DNA from 3 places in the Desulfitobacterium hafniense DCB-2 genome. Region 2 is predicted to be linked to each of the others. Evidence: riboswitches for the same ligand, from Rfam matches in the RefSeq annotation. Region 2 holds a riboswitch; each other region holds the start of a gene.

The links. A riboswitch is a leader RNA that binds a small molecule or an ion and turns the genes downstream of it on or off. The one in region 2 is predicted to bind molybdenum cofactor.
Region 1: it holds a riboswitch for molybdenum cofactor, as region 2 does, so the genes downstream of both, DHAF_RS21255 (heterodisulfide reductase-related iron-sulfur binding cluster) here and DHAF_RS08470 (fibronectin type III domain-containing protein) in region 2, are expected to answer to the same signal.
Region 3: it holds a riboswitch for molybdenum cofactor, as region 2 does, so the genes downstream of both, DHAF_RS11030 (Crp/Fnr family transcriptional regulator) here and DHAF_RS08470 (fibronectin type III domain-containing protein) in region 2, are expected to answer to the same signal.

Annotation. Positions count from the first base shown of each region.
Region 1 covers NC_011830.1:4,504,839-4,511,919, reverse strand. Annotated here, with positions in the region: gene DHAF_RS21285 (FecCD family ABC transporter permease) at 1-353, opposite strand, end outside; gene DHAF_RS21280 (GTP-binding protein) at 700-1,398, shown strand; gene DHAF_RS21275 (ATP-binding cassette domain-containing protein) at 1,385-2,416, shown strand; gene DHAF_RS21270 (DUF364 domain-containing protein) at 2,449-3,204, shown strand; gene DHAF_RS21265 (class I SAM-dependent methyltransferase) at 3,220-3,918, shown strand; gene DHAF_RS21260 (nucleoside-triphosphatase) at 3,919-4,437, shown strand; molybdenum cofactor riboswitch at 4,516-4,648, shown strand; gene DHAF_RS21255 (heterodisulfide reductase-related iron-sulfur binding cluster) at 4,729-5,178, shown strand; gene DHAF_RS21250 (DUF2325 domain-containing protein) at 5,180-5,485, shown strand; gene glyQ (glycine--tRNA ligase subunit alpha) at 5,881-6,771, shown strand; gene glyS (glycine--tRNA ligase subunit beta) at 6,773-7,081, shown strand, end outside.
Region 2 covers NC_011830.1:1,805,041-1,812,121, forward strand. Annotated here, with positions in the region: gene DHAF_RS08445 (ABC transporter ATP-binding protein) at 1-72, shown strand, start outside; gene DHAF_RS08450 (ABC transporter permease) at 72-2,321, shown strand; gene DHAF_RS08455 (Hsp20/alpha crystallin family protein) at 2,371-2,826, opposite strand; gene DHAF_RS08465 (helix-turn-helix domain-containing protein) at 3,466-4,581, opposite strand; molybdenum cofactor riboswitch at 4,954-5,083, shown strand; gene DHAF_RS08470 (fibronectin type III domain-containing protein) at 5,199-6,482, shown strand; gene DHAF_RS08475 (cell wall-binding repeat-containing protein) at 6,633-7,081, shown strand, end outside.
Region 3 covers NC_011830.1:2,398,061-2,405,141, reverse strand. Annotated here, with positions in the region: gene DHAF_RS11050 (ABC transporter substrate-binding protein) at 1-414, opposite strand, end outside; gene DHAF_RS11045 (DUF364 domain-containing protein) at 440-1,273, opposite strand; gene DHAF_RS11040 (ABC transporter ATP-binding protein) at 1,322-2,101, opposite strand; gene DHAF_RS11035 (FecCD family ABC transporter permease) at 2,098-3,138, opposite strand; gene DHAF_RS11030 (Crp/Fnr family transcriptional regulator) at 3,145-3,867, opposite strand; molybdenum cofactor riboswitch at 4,000-4,131, opposite strand; gene DHAF_RS11025 (translation factor GTPase family protein) at 4,371-7,019, opposite strand.

The DNA of each region.
Region 1 (7,081 bases), 2.6 Mb from region 2:
CCGTGATGAAGTATGGCCAGGGCAGCACCAAAGGCAGCTCCTGATGAGGCTCCCAGAATATCCGGAGAGGCCATGGGATTCTGAAAAACGCCCTGATAGGCAGCTCCCGCAGCCGATAGACAGCAGCCGACCAAACAAGCCAAAAGAATCCGGGGTAAACGAATGTTGATCAGCACGATTTCCAAACGGTCGGCCCAAAATTGCTCGACGGGAAAAATTTTAGATAAGAGAATTCCGAACAATTCCTTGGGCGGAATGGGATAACGGCCAAGCTGAAAAGAGATAATGATGGTGATCAGTAAAAGGATGCCAAGACCTACGACCATAGAGATGCCTTGGTTTTTACGCTTCATTTTGTTACCGCCTTTAAAAATAAACTGGAGACATTTTTCACTGGGGACATTTTTCACGAGGAATGGGTTAAGTGGAGTAATTTGTTGGAATTTAATATTTACTAAGATTATACAAGTATAAAAAAGTTAAGTCAACGAATATGAGTAAACTAAAATAGATATGAATTAATTAAAATAAACTGGAAATAGAGCCTGATTGGTTGTAAGATAAAAATAAAGTGAAATATATATTGTTATGTATATTTGTATTGGTTTAAATTTAGGGTTGGTGCAAAGGCCAGTTCTTGGCAGAGATATTTCCTAATATAGTGGGTGATGTGGCGCCCGGGCTTGGAGGAGGTTGTCCATGAAACTTATTACTGTGGCGGGGCCCCCGTCATCAGGCAAGACTTCGGTCATCTTAAGGCTGGTTGAGTCTATGCCGGAAAAGAAGAAGATCGGTGTCGTAAAATTTGACTGTTTGACTTCTTTTGATAATTTGAGCTATGAAGAGGCAGGGATCCCTGTGCAGACCGGTTTTTCAGGGAAGATCTGCCCGGATCATTTCTTTGTCAGTAATATTGAAGATGCGGTACAGTGGGGGATTCAATCAGGTTTTGAACTGCTGATCACGGAAAGTGCAGGGTTATGCAACCGTTGTTCCCCTTATATCAAAGGTATCCTATCCATTTGTGTCATCGATAATCTATCCGGTATCAATACCCCCCGAAAAATTGGGCCGATGCTGAAATTTGCCGATATCGTCGTGGTTACCAAAGGGGATATTGTCTCCCAGGCCGAGCGGGAAGTTTTTGCCTTTAATATCACTCAGGTCAATCCCGCCGCCCGGATCGTCTTTGTCAATGGCATTACCGGACAAGGGGCTTTTATTCTTGCCAAGCATTTGCAGCAGGCCAGGGACATTGAAACCACCCGGGATATGAAACTGCGCTTTACCACACCGGCGGCCGTCTGTTCCTACTGCACAGGTGAGACGAGGATTGGAGAGCCTTATCAGATGGGAATGATGAAGAAGATGGAGTTTGGCAATGATGAAAAGCAATGATTTTTTACACCTGGTCCATAACCAAAGCCTAAAGGATCTGCTTAAGGAGTATCCGATTGGAGCTGATTTCCTGACCAATTTGCGCTTGGGCGATATCAAGGCCGAACTGACCCTGCCGGAGGCATTGCAGGAAGCGGATGGGGAAATTCTCGCCGAGTTTGGCATGGACCCCTTCGGAGTAGTACAGGGTTTTTGTCAGTTTCTTGAAACCTTTTCCCTGCAGAAAGGTTCCCGTACGGTGATTTCTTTTCTGACCATCCACGGGGGATACAATAAGCTGAAAGAACCTGAGGACATCAACTTTACCATTTATCCCGGCGAGATTATCAGTATTGTCGGCCCAACCGGCTCAGGAAAGAGCCGGCTGCTCAATGATATCGAGTGTCTGGCTCAAGGAGATACGCCCACCGGCCGAGTGATCCGGATCAATGGCGAGGAACTGGATGATCTCCAGCGTTTTGAGATGGAAGGAAAACTGGTGGCTCAGCTGTCCCAGAACATGAACTTCGTCATGGATTTGACGGTTCGTGAGTTCTTGGAAATGCATGCCAAGAGCAGGCTGATTCCTCATGCGCAGGATGTAATTGGCCGATGTTTTCAATGTGCCAATGATCTGGCGGGAGAAAAATTTTCCGAGGAGACGAAAGTAACCCAACTCAGCGGCGGACAATCCCGGGCCTTGATGATCGCCGACACAGCGTTTATCAGCGAGTCTCCTATCGTTTTGATTGACGAAATAGAGAACGCGGGGATAGATCGGAGGCAAGCCATCACCCTCTTGGCCCATCGGGAAAAGATCATCTTGATTTCCACCCATGATCCCCTCCTGGGCTTAAGCGCCGATAAACGGATTGTGATTAAGGACGGTGGAATCGCCAAAGTCATCCATACAACAGAGGAAGAAAGAGCCAGCCTCAAAACCATCGAAAAACTGGATAATGTCCTGGGGGAATTGAGAAACCGTCTGCGCTTGGGAGAGATGATTGACCAGCTGCCGGATTGGGCGGCCATTGAGTAAGGATTAAACAATGAGGAAAAGAGGTGCGGAAGATGTGGGAGATCTATGACGCCATGATCAACGGGATTCCTGAAGATTTTTTGGTGGATGAGCTGGTCTGCGGAACGACCCATTCCGTGATTCGCAGCGGGAACGGAGTGGGACTGGGCCCCAATCGTCCCTTTGAAACAAGAATGCCGATGCTCACCCAAAATTTGCTGGGCCTGCCCCTGCGGGTGGCAGCAGGCTGTGTCAAGTCCTGGAATTATGTAGAGGCTTCTATCGGATTGGCGGCGATCAACGCTTATTACAATAATCCTCAAGTAGCCAGAGAACATGGTGTAATTTTCTCCGATGCCAAAAGGGTCGAGGACCGCATGAACGACCCCTTTATCATGTCTCAGAATGAAGTGAAAGGCAAAAAGGTTGGGGTGGTGGGTCATTTCCCCCATTTGGAAAGCCTTCTGGAGCCGATCTGCGATCTTTCTATTCTGGAGTGGAGTCCGGAGGAAGGGGACTATCCCCTGCCGGCCAGTGAATTTATCCTGCCGGAGTGTGACTATGTCTATATCACTTGCGCTTCGGTAGTGGATAAGACGCTGCCCAGGCTTCTGGAATTGTCAAGGAACGCCCGGCGGATCACGTTGGTTGGCCCGGGGACCCCGCTGGCTCCTGTACTTTTTGAGCATGGGCTTCAAGAGCTTTCGGGCTTTATGGTTAAAGATAATGCCCGGGCTTTTCGAATCGTAGCCGGGGCCGAGAAAGTGAAGATATATTCCGCGGGACAGAAGGTGACCATAAAAAAATAAGCAAGGGGGAGCAGGATGAATTTCGAATGGAATGAAAATACGGTGAGATGGTATCAGGACGCAGAAAGGTACACCGGGTTTTTCAAGAATATTGCTGAGTTGGTAGGGCCTAAAGTGGCGGAGCACTCTTCTTTATGTGATATTGGCTGCGGCATAGGACTGGTGGATTTAGAGCTGAGCAAAACCATTGACAGTATTACCTGCATAGATAGGCATCCTTATGCCATTGAGATACTTAAACAAAGAATTCAGGCCGAAAATATCAGGAACATCACTCCTTTGCTGATGGATTGCAACGCCATCGAGGCGGGGTGGGATGTTATCTTAATCAGCTTCTTCGGCAGCCGCGAGTTGGAACAATTTTTGCCCCGCTGTAAAAAACTCATCGCTGTGGTGGGCAGAAAGAGCCAGACAGAGCTCTATCCGGAAAAGTATCGGAAATTCCAGAAAAACACCTCTGAAGAGGTAGAGGGAAATTTAAACAGCAAGGGAATAGCTTATTCCCTAACCGAAACGGCTTTTGAATTTGGCCAGCCCTTTCGGTCGGAGGAAGATGCCCGGGATTTTATCAGGACCCAATCCCATGATATCAACCCCGGAGATTTGGCAGGTTTTCTGGCGGAACGCCTTGTGGCAACAGGTAAAGAGGACTTTCCCCTCTATCTGCCGCGCCAAAAGGCTGTAGGAATATTTGAAATCGAAGGGAGGCTGTAAATGCACATCTTTTTGACCGGGGAGATCCAAGTGGGCAAAAGTACCATCGTCGATAAAGCACTGGCTCTTTGCCAGGTAACCTACGCAGGATTCAGAACCTACTTTGGCCCGGACAGAGGTTCTCCCAACCGGCGGCTTTATCTGGCTGCAGCCTCGGGAGAGAAGGTCTATCAGGAAGAAAACAGTGTGGTTCATTTTTCTGAAAATAGTCCCCCCCAAGTCTTTACAGAGCGGTTTGATGGGTATGGGGCAGAACTCGTTCGCTGTGCCGGAAACCAGGCTCAACTTATCGTGATGGATGAATGCGGCAGCCTGGAACGGGAGGCTCTTGTCTTTCAGCAGGAGATCTTAGCAGCCATAGAAGGTCCGGTTCCGATTCTTGGCGTGATCAAGCAGGCCAGCAGCGGCTGGACGGATCGGATAAGATGTCATCCCAAGGTAAAGCTGGTTTCCGTGTGCCGGGAAAACCGGGATGCGCTCCCTCACATCATCGCCTTGTATTTGCAGCAGTGTTTATAATGATTAAAACCAATCTGATCAAAACCTATTGAAACATAACTAAACCCAATATATAATAAGAATAGTGATTGAGAAAAATTTCATAATGATCTCCGAGCCGGAGCAACCTAAAGAGTCATCCATGGTTGGTCGGCCAGGGCTGTACGCCCTCGGGGTATATCCAGAAATGGCTATGCCTTCACGTTTGAGAAGGAGGTGGATTCCCAATATGTTGGGTTTACTAGAGGTTCCACTTTCGTTAAAGTGGAACCTTTTAACGTTTAAAGATCGGTTGGACTGGAGCCCGCCAACATGGAGAAAGAAGGTTGGTCAACAATGGGATTGAATTGTATGAAAATGATGGGGATACCGACTTTTGCGGAAAGACCCGATGCCGAATATTTGTTTTTTCCCGGATGTAATCCCTTTGCTGACAGGTCAAAAGGGGAATGGAATATGGTCTGTATGCAGTTGCTTAGGGATAGAAAAATTGATTTTGCCGTTCTGGGTAAAGATCAGTGGTGTTGTGGGGATAAAGCCTGCCAATTGGGCTATGGAGAGCTTTCGGGTTTAATAAGCCAAAGAAATATCACTGCTTGGCAGGAGTTGAAAATAAAGAAGATCGTAACAAGTTGTCCCCGCTGTTTTTATAACTTCCAGCATAAATATCGCCGGTATGGCGGAAACTTCGAAGTTATCCTGCTTTCTAGGCCTTGTGATGAGAAACTGAGTATCCAGACTTTACAGGAAGGGGTTTGGTAAAATGAAGTTAGCGATCATAGGCGGATATAATTTTGAGCGGCACAGCAAATCCATGGGCAAGCTGAAAAATATCGAACTGCGCTTCCACGACGGCGTGCCCAAAAAAAACAACAAAAAGGTATTGGAAAACCTCATCAAGGACACAGATTGTGTGATTATCGTGCAAATGGTCTGTTCCCATTCCAGCATGTGGGATGCCAAAGATGTGGCCAGAAAATATAATAAGAAGATCTATTATTCCCAGGCAAAGGGGCTTGCCTCAGTGCTGACTATGATTGAAAAAGAGCATGGGATTAGGACAGCTTAGTTTGACAAAAGAACCAAATCATACTATAATTATTTCCAAATTGAATCCTATGGTGTAATGATAAGAGGAAGATTCGGGTATCCCTTAAGAGAGTTTGGCAGGGTGGAAACCAGACGGGTAAGCGGATCAGGGCACTTGGAGCACGTTTTAAAGAAGGAGGATTTCCTTGAGAGCTGCCTTTTCAGGAGTTTGGGAACCAGGCGGCTTATATGGAGATCAAGCAGGGTGGAACCGCGGGAAGGATACTCTCGTCCCTGTAGCGAAAGCTACGGGACGGGAGTTTTTTGCATTACAGGAAGCACAAAGACAACCAGGCAGTCGCCTTTGCCAGCCAAGTTTTCTTTAATGTCCCGGTAGCTCAAGAGATTAGGTAGTAAAAAATAGGGAGGTTAACCATGAAATTTCAGGACATGATCCTTTCCCTGAATCAATTTTGGGGAGAACAAGGGTGCATCATTGCTCAGCCTTATGATATGGAAAAAGGCGCCGGAACCTTTAATCCCAACACCTTCTTGCGTGCCCTGGGGCCTGAACCGTGGAAAGTGGCTTATATTGAGCCTTCCCGCCGTCCTACGGATGGACGCTATGGAGAAAACCCCAACCGTTTACAGCATTATTTTCAATACCAGGTTATTATTAAGCCTTCGCCGGATAATATTCAGGAGCTCTATCTGCAAAGCCTGGAACGTTTGGGAGTTAACCCCAAAGAACATGATATTCGCTTTGTGGAAGACAACTGGGAGTCGCCGACCCTGGGGGCCTGGGGGTTAGGTTGGGAAGTTTGGCTGGATGGCATGGAGGTCACTCAGTTCACCTACTTCCAACAATGCGGGGGGATTGACTGCAAACCGGTCTGTGCCGAGATCACCTACGGTCTCGAGCGTTTGGCCATGTATATTCAAAATAAAGAGAGTGTCTATGATATTGAGTATGTAGGAGATATCACTTACGGCGATATCTACCTCCAAAACGAGATCGATTATTCTCATTACAATTTTGAAGCCGCCGATGTGGAAGCCCTGCAAACCTGGTTTGAAATGTATGAGAAGGAAGCCATTCGGATCGTGGAGAAAGGATTGGTCCTTCCTGCTTATGATTATGTCCTGAAATGCTCCCATACCTTCAACCTTCTCGATGCCCGGGGAGCCATCAGTGTGACTGAGCGGACGGGCTATATCGCCCGGGTCCGCAATTTGGCCCGTCTTTGCGCTCAGGCCTATGTGGAGCAGCGTGAAAGATTAGGCTACCCCCTACTCAAAGAACAGTCCGGAAAGGAGGCCGAATAAGATGGCTAAGGATTTTCTCTTAGAGATCGGCACAGAAGAGATCCCGGCGAAATTTGCCCCGGGAGTGCTGAACCAACTTCGGGAACAAGCCCAGAAATACTGCCAGGAGCTGCGTCTGGATTATCAAGACCTGAAAGTTTACACTACACCCCGGCGTTTTGCCGTGCTTATTCAAGGCCTGGCCGAAAAACAAACGGATTTTACAGCAGAGGTCAAAGGGCCTGCCGTCAAAGCGGCCTATGATGCGGAGGGAAACCCTACTAAGGCTGCTCAAGGCTTTGCCCGGGGGCAAGGGGTGGAGCCCAAGGAT
Region 2 (7,081 bases):
CTGAGATCCGGGGAAATCGTGGAAGCAGCAGTCAACCAGGTAATTATTCCGGCGGAAAGGATTGAGTGGTAATGGCGCTGAACAAGAGAGTTTGGCGGATCTTGAAAGAAAACCCACTGCGCTACCTAGGCGTTCTTATGCTCATTGTTCTTGGCAGTTATACCTTTGTTGTGGCGGCAGGCATAGCCCAGAACCTTGATACGCTGATCACCACCTTTACAGAGGGACATCAGCAGGAGGATCTGTCCTTTGCAACGGACAAAGCCATTCCCGACAGCGGGGAATTGGAGAGAGCGGTTCATGCCGTCATTGAGGAGTACAGGAGTTTTGACGCTGCCCTCTCGGATTCGCTGACCCTGCGGCTCTTAAGTAAAACAAAAAAGCTGAACATCCCGGCGGTCATCGAGGGGCGGGGGCTTGCCGGCCCGGGAGAAATCCTGCTTGACCCCGCTTTTGCCAAAGCCAACGGCTATTCACTGGGAAACAGTATCAAGGCAGCCGGTAAAAACTTTACGGTGGTGGGCTATGTATCCCTGCCTCACTATATCTATCCCTTAAAAAATGTCTACGATATCATGGTATCCCCCAGTAATTTCGGTGTGGGCGTTATCGACCCTGCGGAATTTGCGGATATCGGCAACGGGTCCCTCTTTTATTCTGTCAGGTTTCAGGACAGAACCCAGAGCCTGAACCAGCAGGCAGTGCAATTCCGGGAGCGTTTGCATGCCGAAGGCGTCACAGAATCTGAATGGGTTGACATTATGAACAATAAACGGGCCAGGATGGCCTGGGCGTCGATCACCGGTTTGAAAACCATGAGCATTCCGGTGCCGGCGGCGATGTTTTTGCTGTGCTGCCTGATTATCGGCATTATGATCTGGCGCATGATCCGCCGGGAAGGGGTGATCATCGGAACACTTTACGCCCAGGGCTACCGGCGGCGTGAGCTGATGGGCCACTATATGACTATTCCTCTGCTGCTGGCCGTTGCGGGGGGAGCGGCAGGAAGTTTGCTGGCCCTGTTGTCCGTGGCGCCGGCGATCACAGGGATGGTTTCTTACTACAATGTTCCTGTTGCAGGTGTTGAACTGAACCTTTGGCATGCCCTCATCGGCGTACTGACTCCTGTGCTGTTTCTGGGCCTCAGCAGCTACCTGGTCATTCGCCTGGAATTGCGACGTTCTCCGGCGGAGTTGATGAAAGGGAGTGAACAAAAAACCAAAGTGAACGCTCTGGAGCGGGCCTTTAAGCTGGAGAGATTCACCTTCGGCACCAAATTCAAGCTGCGGGAGCAGCTGAGAAGCATTTCCCGTCTTTTGTTCCTTTTTTTGGGGGTCATCAGCGCTTCGGTCCTTATGCTCTTGGGTTTTACGATCATGAATTCCATGGGTTATGTGTTCAAAAGCAGTACCGAAGGCACTTACCGGTTCGAATATGAATACGCTTTTAAGGACCTGCACTACGGGCAAGCGCCGGCAGGGGCGGAAGTTTTCAACGCCGGGAGGTTTTATCCTGAAGACGAGGAAGAAATAGAATTTTATGTGACCGGTGTAGAGCCGGATTCCGCGTTCTTAACGCTGACCGACAGCAAGGGGCAGCCCCTTCCCAATGATCAGATCAACGTAACCAAGCCTTTGGCGGAAAAGCTGGGAATCAAGGCGGGGGACAGGGTAAGCTTGATCAGCAAGCAGGATGGGCAGCCCTATGTTTTCTCTATTGACGCGGTGGCCGATTCCTACGCGGGGCAGTTTATCTTTATGCCCGTTGAGGCATTGAACAGGCAGCTCGGATTGCCCGCCAACAGCTATACGGGACTCTGGAGCACTGAAAAATTAGCTGTTCCTGATGAACAGCTGGCAGGAACAAAATCTTTAAGTGAGACTGCGGCCGCTATGGATGAGCTGCTGGGGCCAATGCTTTCCATGGTAGGGATGATGACTCTGATCGCCTGTATGGTGAGCTTGATTATCATCTATCTGGTAACCTCCCTCATGATTGAGGAGAATAAGAATACCATCTCGTTGTTTAAGATTTTTGGCTACCGGCGCCGCGAGATCAATGCTCTGATCCTGAACAGTTCGACCTTGGTGATCGTGGCCGGATTTCTGATCGGCATTCCGGTCATGGCGGCTTCCATGGGTGCCATCTACGGCTATGTGGGCGGGATGATCAATCTGGTGCTGCCGACGGTTATTAATCCGCTGTATGTGGTTGTTTGCTTTGGGGCGATCATGCTGACTTATCAGCTTAGCAAACTGCTGTGTGCCAGGAAGGTACACGCGGTTTCCATGAGTGAGGCTTTAAAAGCGGGAACAGAATAGTGGAGGAAAAAGAGCGCCGGGGAAGTCCGGCGCTCTTTTTAAAGGGGAACTACTGGATATCAATTTTTTTGCCTTTGGGCGCAGTCTTTTCATGCTTAGGCAAGGTAACGGTAAGCAGGCCGTTTTCATATTTAGCCGTTATTTCCTCATGTCTGATATTGGCTATGGCAAATGACCTGGCCATGGAGCTGGCTTTTCTTTCTTTCCTGATATAGTTATCCTTCTGTTCTTCCGTACTTTCGGTCTTCTGGACGGTTATAGTAAGCCTATCCTCAGTGCAGTCAATCTGGATTTCCTCTTTGTTCACACCGGGAAGTTCGGCTTCGACAATGAATTCCTTCTCATTTTCCCTGACGTCCACCCGCATTTGACCGCTTTGGTTGTAAAAGGCTGGGAATAGAGTATCATTAAAAAAGTTTTCGAAAATGCTGTCAATGTCAAAGAGATTGCGGGATTTCCTTGGCAAACCTGAATTTCTTCCTTCAAAGGGGACTAAATCAAACATAAACAACACCTCCGTCTGTACTTTTACTTGAATTTAAGCAATGGTAAGGGTAAGCAAGGCTCCAAAGCCTTATAATTTAACTAAAACATACAGCGCCACCTCCTTGAGTTCGCTTATGTTGACTGACCAAAACTGACCTTTACAATTTATTTATATAACTTTTCTGCAGGAGGTTCAAGGCGGGGTTTTGACCTTCTTTGACTATATTTTTTTATCTTGCCCTTTTAGCCTGAAATAGTTTTATCGATCACAGAAAATCGCTGCTTTTTTAAAACTTTCAACCATTTTTAGGAGCTCAAATGGATAAGTTGAATTCATATCATGGCACCTTCTTCTTTGCCAGGAGCGAGAAGAATCGGTGAAATGGGGAAGGGAGTTCAAATGGTGCATTGACGCACCATTTGAGGGCATGCGAAAGTGTTGTTCAGTAAAAGGAAAGAGCCCTCTTTTTTTGCAATACACCATAGGGAAGTTGGGAGAGGGTAGGCAGATATGTTTGTTTTTGTGTGACGCTCTAAACGTAAATGCACTGCTGGAGGATTACAATAAAGAGCCTCTCATCGTAGTCTAATTCTGCGATGAGGGGCTCTTTTTAAAATCTGCTTTGATGGTGTTATCTTGGGGTAGATGTAGATAAGTCTAGGCAATCCCTACCCCGCCCTGTCCGGCAGTAGCGGCGCCGGTCTCATCGGTAGTGAAGATAATCGCTTTATCCCTTCCCAGCAGCTTCTGATTGCCCCCCTGCAGGTTTTCGGAAATGGTCAGGATATAAAGAGTATTTGCCAGTAGGTGCTGTTGGGGACGGATCACAATCTCCTTTTTCTTATCGGAATTATCATCGGGGTCCCCCATGATGACATCGATCTCTACAATCTGGTTTTTGCTGCTGCGCAAAGAAAAGCAATGCAGGTTATTATCGCGCACTGCTTTCGTAATCACATTATTGGAAAAAGTCAGTCTGATTTCGGTATTAACCGGGATATTTTCGTCACCGGAATTGATATTGCTTTTCTCCAGGGCCAAGGAAAGATAAGGGCTGCATAGCTTCTTATTATATGGAGTGATATCGACAATCTCCCGTGTCGTAAACAATATGGTGTGGTTTTCTTTCAAGTACTTATAATTATTAGCCTGCAGCAGCTTAGATATGGTTAGCTTATAAAATCTTCCGTCCGTAAGCCGGATTTTGGGTTTGATCACGAAGATTCTTTCCGCCCTTTGCCCCAGCATTTTCTTGCTTCCCGAAATAATTTCAATCGGAATCTCCTTCATCTCACCGTCATAGAGATGGAATCCTGCCATATTTCGGTTTGTGCCGTCAGGGATTCTATGCTCCATAATAGCCGAGACATTGGAAGAAAAGACTACCTCCATTTCAAAGCCGTCCCCGGCAGAATTTTTGAGATTAATGGCCTGTACTGTCAGCGGGTTTTCCCCCACGGCGTAACTGGAAGAAAGGGAAGCCAAAAATAAATCAAGGGCATCCACCTGCTCAACGGGGAGTTTTCGTATATTACCGATAATCCGGCTGATTTTTGGTGATTGAGGCTCGCTCAGCATTTCCTCACCGAGCAGCTCTCCCAGGCTGATGCCCAACCCTTGGGCCAACTTGCGCAGGGTTTCCAGGGTCGGTTGTTTTTCTCCAGACTCGATCCTGAAGATAAAGGATTGGCTTAAGCCGGATAGCTTAGATAACCTGGAGGTTGAAAGCATATGATTCTCTCTTAGTTGTCTTAAGTGACTGCCAAAATCCACTTGGTGGCTCACCTCCTATGGGATATTATGCCATGAATTGCAGCAATCATCAAGGCTTGAGCTCCTGAAAAGAAATATCGCTCCCATCAAAATGAACCAGAACTTGTAATAGAAATAGTGCACAACAGCTGTTTTGAAAGCCGGTGCTATAGCAAATAATGCCTAAAGTCATATTGTATTTATGCCAACATGACAAGTAAAAAACTCTTTTTCTATTGTTTTAGGAAAAGAAAGGGGATAAAAATCTACATAAACTAATATAAACCATCTTGAAAGCTAATAAAAAGTACTTTCAATTTGGTTATATTGTGTTATAATGATTTTGACTAAAGGCATATATAATATATGCCTAATACATAAGGTTCAGGCACCAATATAATATATCTCCAAGCTGGTGAGACCTAAGGGAATTCTACGGTTGCCGGCCAGGACGAAAGTCCTCAGGGTGTGTCTGGAAACGGATAGGCCTTCACGTTTGAAAAGGAGGGAAGAAAAGTGCTTTGCAATCAAGGTGAAGCAGGAAGAAGAGTAAGATTGGTGTTTGATAATGACGGGGATAAGCCTATCAGTAGGACCCGGTGGAGTGCTCCTGCTCTGATTTTAAAGGAGGGTAAATTATGATGAAAGAATTCTTAAGCCGTAAAAGAACGCAGTTTTTTTCAGTTCTCATGGTGGCGGTTTTGATGATCGCTTCCTTTGTTCCTTCAGCCTTCGCGCTGAATTACAACGGCACAGGCTCCGGTACGGGCAATAAGTCCTTGGATTTTAACGGGTATGAATATACCAAAACCGGCGGTACGGCAACCTTGAATCTCTATTTCAATAAATCCTTAGCCTCCAGCCAGGTGACAGGGGGACAGTTTCAGGTTAAGCTGCACAACTCTCCTTATACGCCGGCTTCTTTCACTTACACCAATTTACAGGTGGGCAGTAATGCAAGCGGTGTGACCGATTCGGGTCTGACCAATGGCAGCACGGTTACCCTGAGCTTCGCTTCCGCTTTGGCAGACGATACCTTGTATGATGTGGTCATCAATGCCGCCACTTTGGCTGATGCCCAAGGTGCCGGCGGTGGCGGCTCAGGAAGCGGCCCCGGAAAAACCCTGGGCAACTATACCGACAGGGTGGGCTTTACCTTCACCTTCAGAACACCTGACTCACTTGGAGGTTACAGCAATGTGGCTCCCGTCGTGACCTTCTTCGGCGGTCCGGCTGCTGGGACGGACTGGAGCTATGAATCCAATCTGGGGGTTGTTTTTGACAGGCCTATCGACTCTTCGTCACTTTCAACATTCCTGTCTGACCTGAGCAGCAACTATGTCCGGACGGATCTTATGGGCAGTCCTGCCGTGGTCCAGGATCCAACGATTAACGGGTCGGCAACCGCCAATGCGGAATGTTATACCCCTCATGCCAATGCAGCCCAAACTACGTTTTTCTTTCCTGAGACGGTGAACGGCAACACCAATCCTGTCTATAACCGGGCCGATGATGCCAGCCACAGCTACAGCCTGACGTTGCCCAGCTTTACCGATGTGAGCAGCAATACCTTCAGTACCCCAGGATCGCTTTCTTTTACTACAGTGAGCGATGATCTGCCAGGGTGGCTGGATAATATCCCGACAGCTGTGGCAGGTACATCTTCTGGGGAACTGGATGTTGCCTGGGATTATAGCAACATTACTCCGTATACCGATACTTTTGATGTGTATATTGCCGATTCAACAGTTTATGCTGACCCGCTGACGGCAGTGTACAGCTTAGCAGATAGCGGTGTTATCGGTGATTCGACAACTTTAACCGGCCTTGTTTCCAACAGAACCTATTATGTGCGTGTTGTGCCGGTCAATGCTGCGGGTTCAGTAGGATTCTCCTGGGCCGGATCAGGAGCGGCCAAATAACTAATTTCTCTCCGTAAGGTGGCCAAAAAACTGGAAAGTTTCCTCGGTTAACTTCGGGGAAACTTTCCTTTTAAGCAGATTAGGACAGGCCAGAGTAGCTATAAACAAAGTGGATGATGATTGATATTTAGAAATAAGGGGATAAAAGAGATGAATTCAAAGTGGTCTCCAGCAAAAGTCTATAAGCGGAAAGCTGTTGCCTGGTTTACTTTATTGATTATGGTATTCAGCCTTTGGGGCACATTTCCTTCGGCAAGGGTGTATGCGGCAGCTGCGCAGCCGGCTCCTTTATTGAGTTTCCCTGGAATTGGCGTGGGAGAAATCGCTACTGTAGCGGGGACCAAAAAAGCGACAGGGGAATTAGGGGATAATGGCCCTGCCAAAGATGCCACAATTAGAATCCCCAATGGCGGCCTCAATTTTGATGATGCCGGGAATCTGTATATTCCAACTGACAACCGGATCAGGGTGATTCCGGCTCAGGACGGTACCTTGTACGGTATCGATGTTAAGAAAAACTATATTCATACTGTGGTGGGAAATGGAACGGCTTCTTCCAGCGGTGACGGTGGACCGGCGGGCGCCGCTACCATAAATGG
Region 3 (7,081 bases), 590 kb from region 2:
TTCTTCAATCTTTTTGTTCCCCTCCGGAGAGCTGACTCCTACAAAGACCATATCCGGATCAGCCTTGATGATCTCTTCAATATTGACTTCATTGAAGGAGCCCGGGTCGATCACTGTTTCATATTGAGGGAACATCTTTTTCAGCTGAGGAAAACTCTTCATGGTGGGTTGGGCGACAATAGCGTCGGCAAAGCCGAGGACTGTCATTTCATGGGTGGCGCCTCCGTAACAGGTAATAGCTATCTTCTCCACCTTATCCGGGATCTTGACTTCTCTCCCTTTGGCATCGGTTGCGGTTCTTTCAGCTGCGGCGGGGGCTGGATTCCGGGCAGAATCCCCTGCCGGGCTGCATCCGGCTAAGGTGCTGACCATCAATAAGACGGTCACCAGCAAAACGGCAAAATATTTCCTCACACTCCACACTCCTTGTCTACTTGTTCTAAAACATCCTGATGGTGTACTTATAGGTACCGGACTCCCCCTCTCCTGCATACGGATTGCTCAACACCTGATAGAATCTGTCCCCATCCGTGATGCCGGAGGTTGTAATATAATTAATGCCACCTCCTTGCAAAAATTCCGGAATCAGCTGGGCACTGGGACCAAACATGCCGATCACCCGTGCTTTCCGGGCATAACGAATCAAATCCCTGTAAGTGCCGTTCACCAAGGTGGAGCCGCTTATCAGCACGATATCCGCATCCGCCAGCAAGGTTTGATTTTCCGCCGCCCCGTGAAAGCGGATTCCCGGCGGCCCATAGTCAATCGTCCTGCCAATGGACACGGTCCGCAGGCTGCTTAAGAAACGCATATCACAGATATCTATGACCGGGCAGCGGGCCAGGGTTTCTTTGATCAGTGCGCCATAGCCTACCAAAACCACCCGATCCTCAGCATTAATAAATTCCAAATTGTCGAATTCCACAGGTTGGAACCCCCGCTTTTTTAACTGTTCCGCCTGATTAAGGGGATAGGAAAGGGTATTCAGTACGGCCAGGCAGGCAGCCCGCATTTGAATATCTGTTTTCGCCAGAAGCTCTTCCGCTAAGGCCAACAAGCTTTTGCCCACGAAGCGCTGGAGAGGCAGCAAAACATCCGGATCGCGCAATGGGTAGACCGCATGCTCGCCGTCAAAATGAAAGGCCCTTCCGATTTGCCCATTATCCCCCATAGCTACCGTCCATTTAGGGAAGTAGCCCAGTTGGGTTAATCTGCCCGGCTTTAATCCCTCCTGCCTGTATAAGTCCAGAATTTGCAAGTATGCTTTCTCCATAATGAACTCCCTTCAAGCTGATCGATTCTCCTCCAGAAGTTTCTCAGTTTATAAGCGGGCCAGACAAGCATTGCGGGAAATCTGTTCAACATAGGGAATCTTGACCTCGGTTTGATACAATTCGGTCAAGGTCTCTTCATTGATTATTTCCTGGGCTTTGCCCACTGAAAAACGCCCGTTTTTCTCCAAGATTCCCACCAGCCCTTCCAGCATCATGGCCTGGTCGGGGTTATGGGTGGTCATGATGATGGCATAGCCCCGTTCCGCCAATTCCTTAATCATCCGGACAGTTCTTAATTGGTTGCCAAAGTCCAGGGCTGAAGTGGGTTCGTCCAGCATAATGATTTGGGGCTCCTGCACAATCACCCGGGCAATGGTGGCCTGCTGCCGCTCCCCTCCGCTCACATCGGTGTATGGCCGCTGAGCCAGATGGGAAATCCCCATGGCCGCAATGGCCGCATCCGCTTTGGCGAAGTCTTCCCGGCCCGGCATGCGGAAGGTGCTGATATAAGGAGCACGGCCCATCACCACAAAATCCCGTATGGAATAACCATAGGCCGGGTTATGGATCTGGGGAACATAGCCAATATAGCGGGCTATGGCTTTGCGGTTCATTTTCGGCAAAGGTATCCCTTCGATGCGGATACTGCCCCGATTCAAGGTATTAAACCCGGCGATACAGTTCAGCAGCGTCGATTTGCCGGCACCGTTAGGCCCGATAATGGACAGTATCTGCCCCGGGGAGATCGTAAAGTTAACATCTTTGAACACAGTCTTGCCGCCAGGGTAAGCGAAGGCTGCCTGATTGACTTCCAATAAGCTGTTCATTTTATTTTCATCCTCTGCTTAAATAATAGCCAACCGTAGAGAGGTGCACCGATGAATCCGGTGAGAATGCTCAGGGGGATTTCACCGCTGGTCACAGTGCGGGCAACCGTATCGACCACCAGCATAAATGAGGCTCCCACGAAGATGGATAAGGGAATGACCCGGGTATTATCCGGCCCAACCAGCATACGGCAGAGATGGGGAACAACCAGGCCAATCCAGCCTACAGTACCGCTGATGCATACCGCACAAGCCGTAGTGATGGTGGAACAGACAATGGCCAGGCCGCGGATCACCCTGATATTAATCCCTAAGGAACCGGCCTCTTCATCTCCTAGAGAGAGAATATTGATGCGCCACCGTACGGCTATCAATAAGGCCATGCTGATCAGCATCGCCGGCACAATCATCATGACGTCACCCATGGAGGTGGTGGCCAAGCTGCCCATTTGCCAGAAAACGATCTCCGGCAGCTGGGTTTCCGGGTCTGCCACATATTTCAGCAATCCTAGAGCGGAGCTCATAAAGCCGGCGACAATAATTCCCGCCAGCACAAGAATTAAGTTGGAGCTGTTTCTCAGCAACTTGGGAATGGTTGTGGTAATGGCCACGGCCAGCAGCCCGCCCAGGAGGGCACAGATCTGAATTCCCCCTGCATCCAGGCCGTTTAAGATGGCCAAGGCCGCTCCCACACAAGCGCCGGAGGACACCCCCAAAAGATCGGGAGAGACCAGGGGATTTTTGAATATTCCCTGATAGGTTGTCCCGGAAATGGAAAGACCGGCTCCTACTAATAAAGCGGCGAAAACCCGCGGCAACCGCACCTGAAAGACCACATCCGCCATGGCGTCGGTCCAGGTCTGCTGCAAATCCCCAAAGGCGGAAAGCAGTATTTTCACCACATCAATTATGGACAATTCATATCGGCCCAGGCAAAGAGCGGTCAGGCTTAAGGCAACGGTCAAAACACCGGTCCCCAGAATGGCACCCAGCTGCCAAGGCTGATTATTGGTTCCCTTCAATTCGATGATCAGCACCCCACATCAAATAGCTTTCAAAAAAGTAGTCATCTTATCCTGTGCCGGTGATTCCCTTTTGACTTCGCAAGACAGCATCTCAAAATAGTTCCGGTCAAAGCGCAGCAGACCGTCATCCCGCATCTTGCCCAGCTCTTTGGACATGGCACTGCGGTTTAAACAAAGAAAATCCGCCAATTCCTGTCTGGAAAAACGGATAGTGAAGCTGTTTTCTCCCTTTTCCTGAACACAGTAAGAGAAAAAAGCCAGCAATTTTCCCCTGATACTCCGTTGTGATAAGCATTTGAGTTTGCGGCTCTGAGTGACCGCCTCCGCCGCAATAATTTTCAGGAGATTTTCCAGCATCTTGCCGCGAATACTGCAGCTTTTATTGCAGTTCGTATAGATCGTTCCGCAATTCAGCAATAGAATCTCCGACGGCTCCGCGGCGATAAAGGAGGTGAGATAACTGGGCCTTTGGGCACAGACACAGCTGCCGGCCATGGTATCCCCCTGGTGCAGTTCCGCCAGAATGCTCCTGTTCCCGAAAGCATCATCATCCTCGATATACACCCTTCCCTGCAGAATAACGCCCATGGAAACAGCGGGTTGACCCGCCTCAAAAACTTTTTCACCCTTTTTGTACCTCTGCACCCTGGTCAGCAGGCATTTGCCAATCTCCTGGAGCTCATCATCGGAAAAATGACTCAGAAATTCCACCGAACGCATTGCGGAAAGACAGTCTGCCATCCTTTTTCCCCCTTCTTCTCCTCTAAGGCCTCTACGGAACCCTTGGTTACCAAAAGCAAAAACAATAGCAAAAGCGCACTTTCGCTCACAATCGAAAATGCGCCTAAAATCCCATCATTCTGGGTCTTTGCACCTTTCTTTCCTGAGGCATCCCAGACAGGATACCCCTTTGCGGGAGGCCGGTACATTTCTATGCCGACCCTGTGAGCCTTTGCTCAGATCGCCCCCGCATAGCATGGCTTTAGCGGGAAACGATTCGAAAGATTTCACTATTCTGTTGGGTCTCTATTCAATGGATTATGACACAACCGCTCATAACATAAATAATTATAACAGGAATGGTTATAAAGCTAACAAACTCAACACAATATTCTCTGATATAAGCAAGTATAACACAACTCCCGGTCCATGTCGGTTGCATTTCCAACAGATTTCCAGCAAATACCCCTGCATCCCTAAATATATTGCAAAATAAATTTAGCGATGCGCAGGGGCATTGAGAGCTAATCCTTCTCTCTTTTAAGGAACTCTTTCATCTGCTGTTCGCTTTCGGCAGATAAGGCATCCTTCAGATAATGCCGGGTCGGCGTTTGTTGTGCCTGATAAGCCTCGATGACCTGTTTATTGGCCATTATGACTTCTTCCTTCAAATCTCGGGCGGATAATAAGGCGCACCCTGCCCCTCTGATAATGATCTGCTGCAGGCCATCGGAGGTAGCCACGGTGATCTTATACTTTTTCTGATGATCATAAGCAAACCTTTCAATATATTGATCCGCGGTTTGCGCTTCTTTGGTATAGACCATCAGGATATTATGATAATCGATGGCTTCCTCGGGATGCCCCTGAACACGATAAGCATCGAAGACGACGATAATCCGGCACTTGCGAATCCCCTGATAATTGCTTAGGATATCAAGCAGCCTTATCCTGGCTCCATCCATATTATCCTGGGCAAGCTCTTTCAGTTCCGGCCAGTCAAAGATAATATTATAGCCGTCCACAAGAAGATATTCTTCCTGGCTTTCTTTAGGTTTGTTTAAATCGGCAGGTGGTCTATAATAGCTTTCCACAGCTTTTTTCCGTTTCTGCCAAAGGGATTTTTTGCCTTGGTTGGCATAATAGGTCTGGTTGAGGATCCTGTCGATCTCCTCCGGGTCGATCCACCTTTCCTCGGCATAGGGTATCTGCAGATGAGACTCTGCATCTATGAATTCACTCTCTTTGGCGAAATAGCTTTCCACATGCATATATTCCTTGACTTGATACCAGGGGACCAAATAGCCGGAACCCTGGGCACAAAATACGGAATCGGCAGGATTATCCACATCCCTTTCCGGGTCGTACCCGGCCATAGCTATGACCTCATCCGGATTATGGCAGGGTTCATAACCCTTCAGGCTGCAAAAAAGCCTGCCCAGACCTTTGCTGTAAGCCATGACCTCCTGCTGATAGTTTCTCATTGTCGCCACGGGGGCACTGCCGGTAAGAGTTGCCCGCTCCCCTTCTATCCGGGCAAGCTGGCAGGTTCCATGCATTTTTTCCACATCGTTCATGGCCCGTCCCACCATTTTTTCCGGCAATTCCAGCTGAAAAGCATAATAAGGCTCCAACAGGATGGACTCCGCTTCCATTAACCCCTGACGCACCGCGCGGTAGGTGGCCTCTCTGAAGTCGCCGCCGTCTGTATGCTTGGTATGGGCCCGGCCTGACACTAAAGTGATTTTTAGATCGGTAATCGGTGACCCTGTGAGAACACCCTTATGAACTTTTTCTTCCAGATGAGATAAAACGAGTCTTTGCCAGCTTTTGCTTAAGCTATCCTCACTGCATTGCGCTCCGAACTGAAGGCCGCTTCCCCGCTCACCCGGCTCCATTAATAGGTGGACCTCCGCATAATGCCGCAAGGGTTCAAAATGCCCTACTCCTTCCACAGCATTGCCAATGGTTTCTTTATAAACAATCCTCCCTGATCCGAAGGACACCTCCAGGCCAAACCGGCTCCGGATCAGGCTTTGCAGGATTTCCAGCTGGACCTCACCCATCATCTGCACCTGGATCTCCCTGAGCTCTTCGTCCCAGACCACCTGCAGGCCCGGATCCTCTTCCTCCAGCTGGCGCAGCTTAGGCATCATCACCCGGGGATCACAGCCTTCCGGAAGGATCATCTGATAAGCCAATACGGGTTCCAATAAAGGGGAGTGGGCGGCGGTCTCTGTGCCTAAGCCTTCTCCCGGTTTGGTTAGCGTAAGCCCTGTTACCGCACAGACCGAACCGGCTTCCACTTCATTGACTGCCTCGAATTTCTTCCCGGAATAGATGCGAATCTGGTTAACCTTTTCTTCCCATACACCATTGCTTAAACTCTCCCTTACCTTGAGCCTTCCGCCGGTGATCTTCAGATAGGTAAGGCGATTGCCCTGTTCGTCCCTGCCTATTTTGAATACTTTAGCCCCAAAGCTTTCCGGATAGGCCGGCAGATGAGCATAGTCCACAATACCCTGAAGCAATTCCTCTACACCCTCCAGCTTTAAAGCGGAACCGAAAAAGCAGGGGTACACTTTACGCTTCCTAATCCCTTCCCTGATCAGGGGAAGCTCAATATGTCCCGTATCCACATAGGCGTCCAGCAGCATTTCATCACACATGGCCAATTGATCATAAAAATCAGTGGATTCAGGTTGTCCAAAGTCAATGCAGCCGTCGCTGAGTTGGCTTTTTAATTCATTGATCAGCTTTTCTCTGTCTGTGCCCACCTGATCCATTTTATTGATGAATAAAAAGACCGGTGTCTGATAAATATCCAGCAAGTGCCATAAGGTTCTGGTATGACCCTGTACCCCATCGGCCCCGTTGATCACCAAAACGGCATAATCCAGCACCTGGAGGGTTCTTTCCATCTCCAGGGAAAAATCCACATGACCGGGGGTATCCAATAAAGTGATTTGAGTATGAGCCACTTCCAGTAGGGCCTGTTTGGAAAAGATGGTAATCCCTCGGGCCCGTTCCAGTTCGAAGGTATCCAGATGAGCGTCTTTATTATCCACTCGGCCCATTTTGCGAATGGCACCGCTCAAGTAAAGCATACTTTCCGATAGGGTTGTCTTGCCCGCGTCCACATGGGCACATAGGCCAATGACCAATTTTTTCATCTATATTTATACCCTTCGCTGTCCATAGTGTTATCTATATAATAACAGCAAGCGGGAATTAA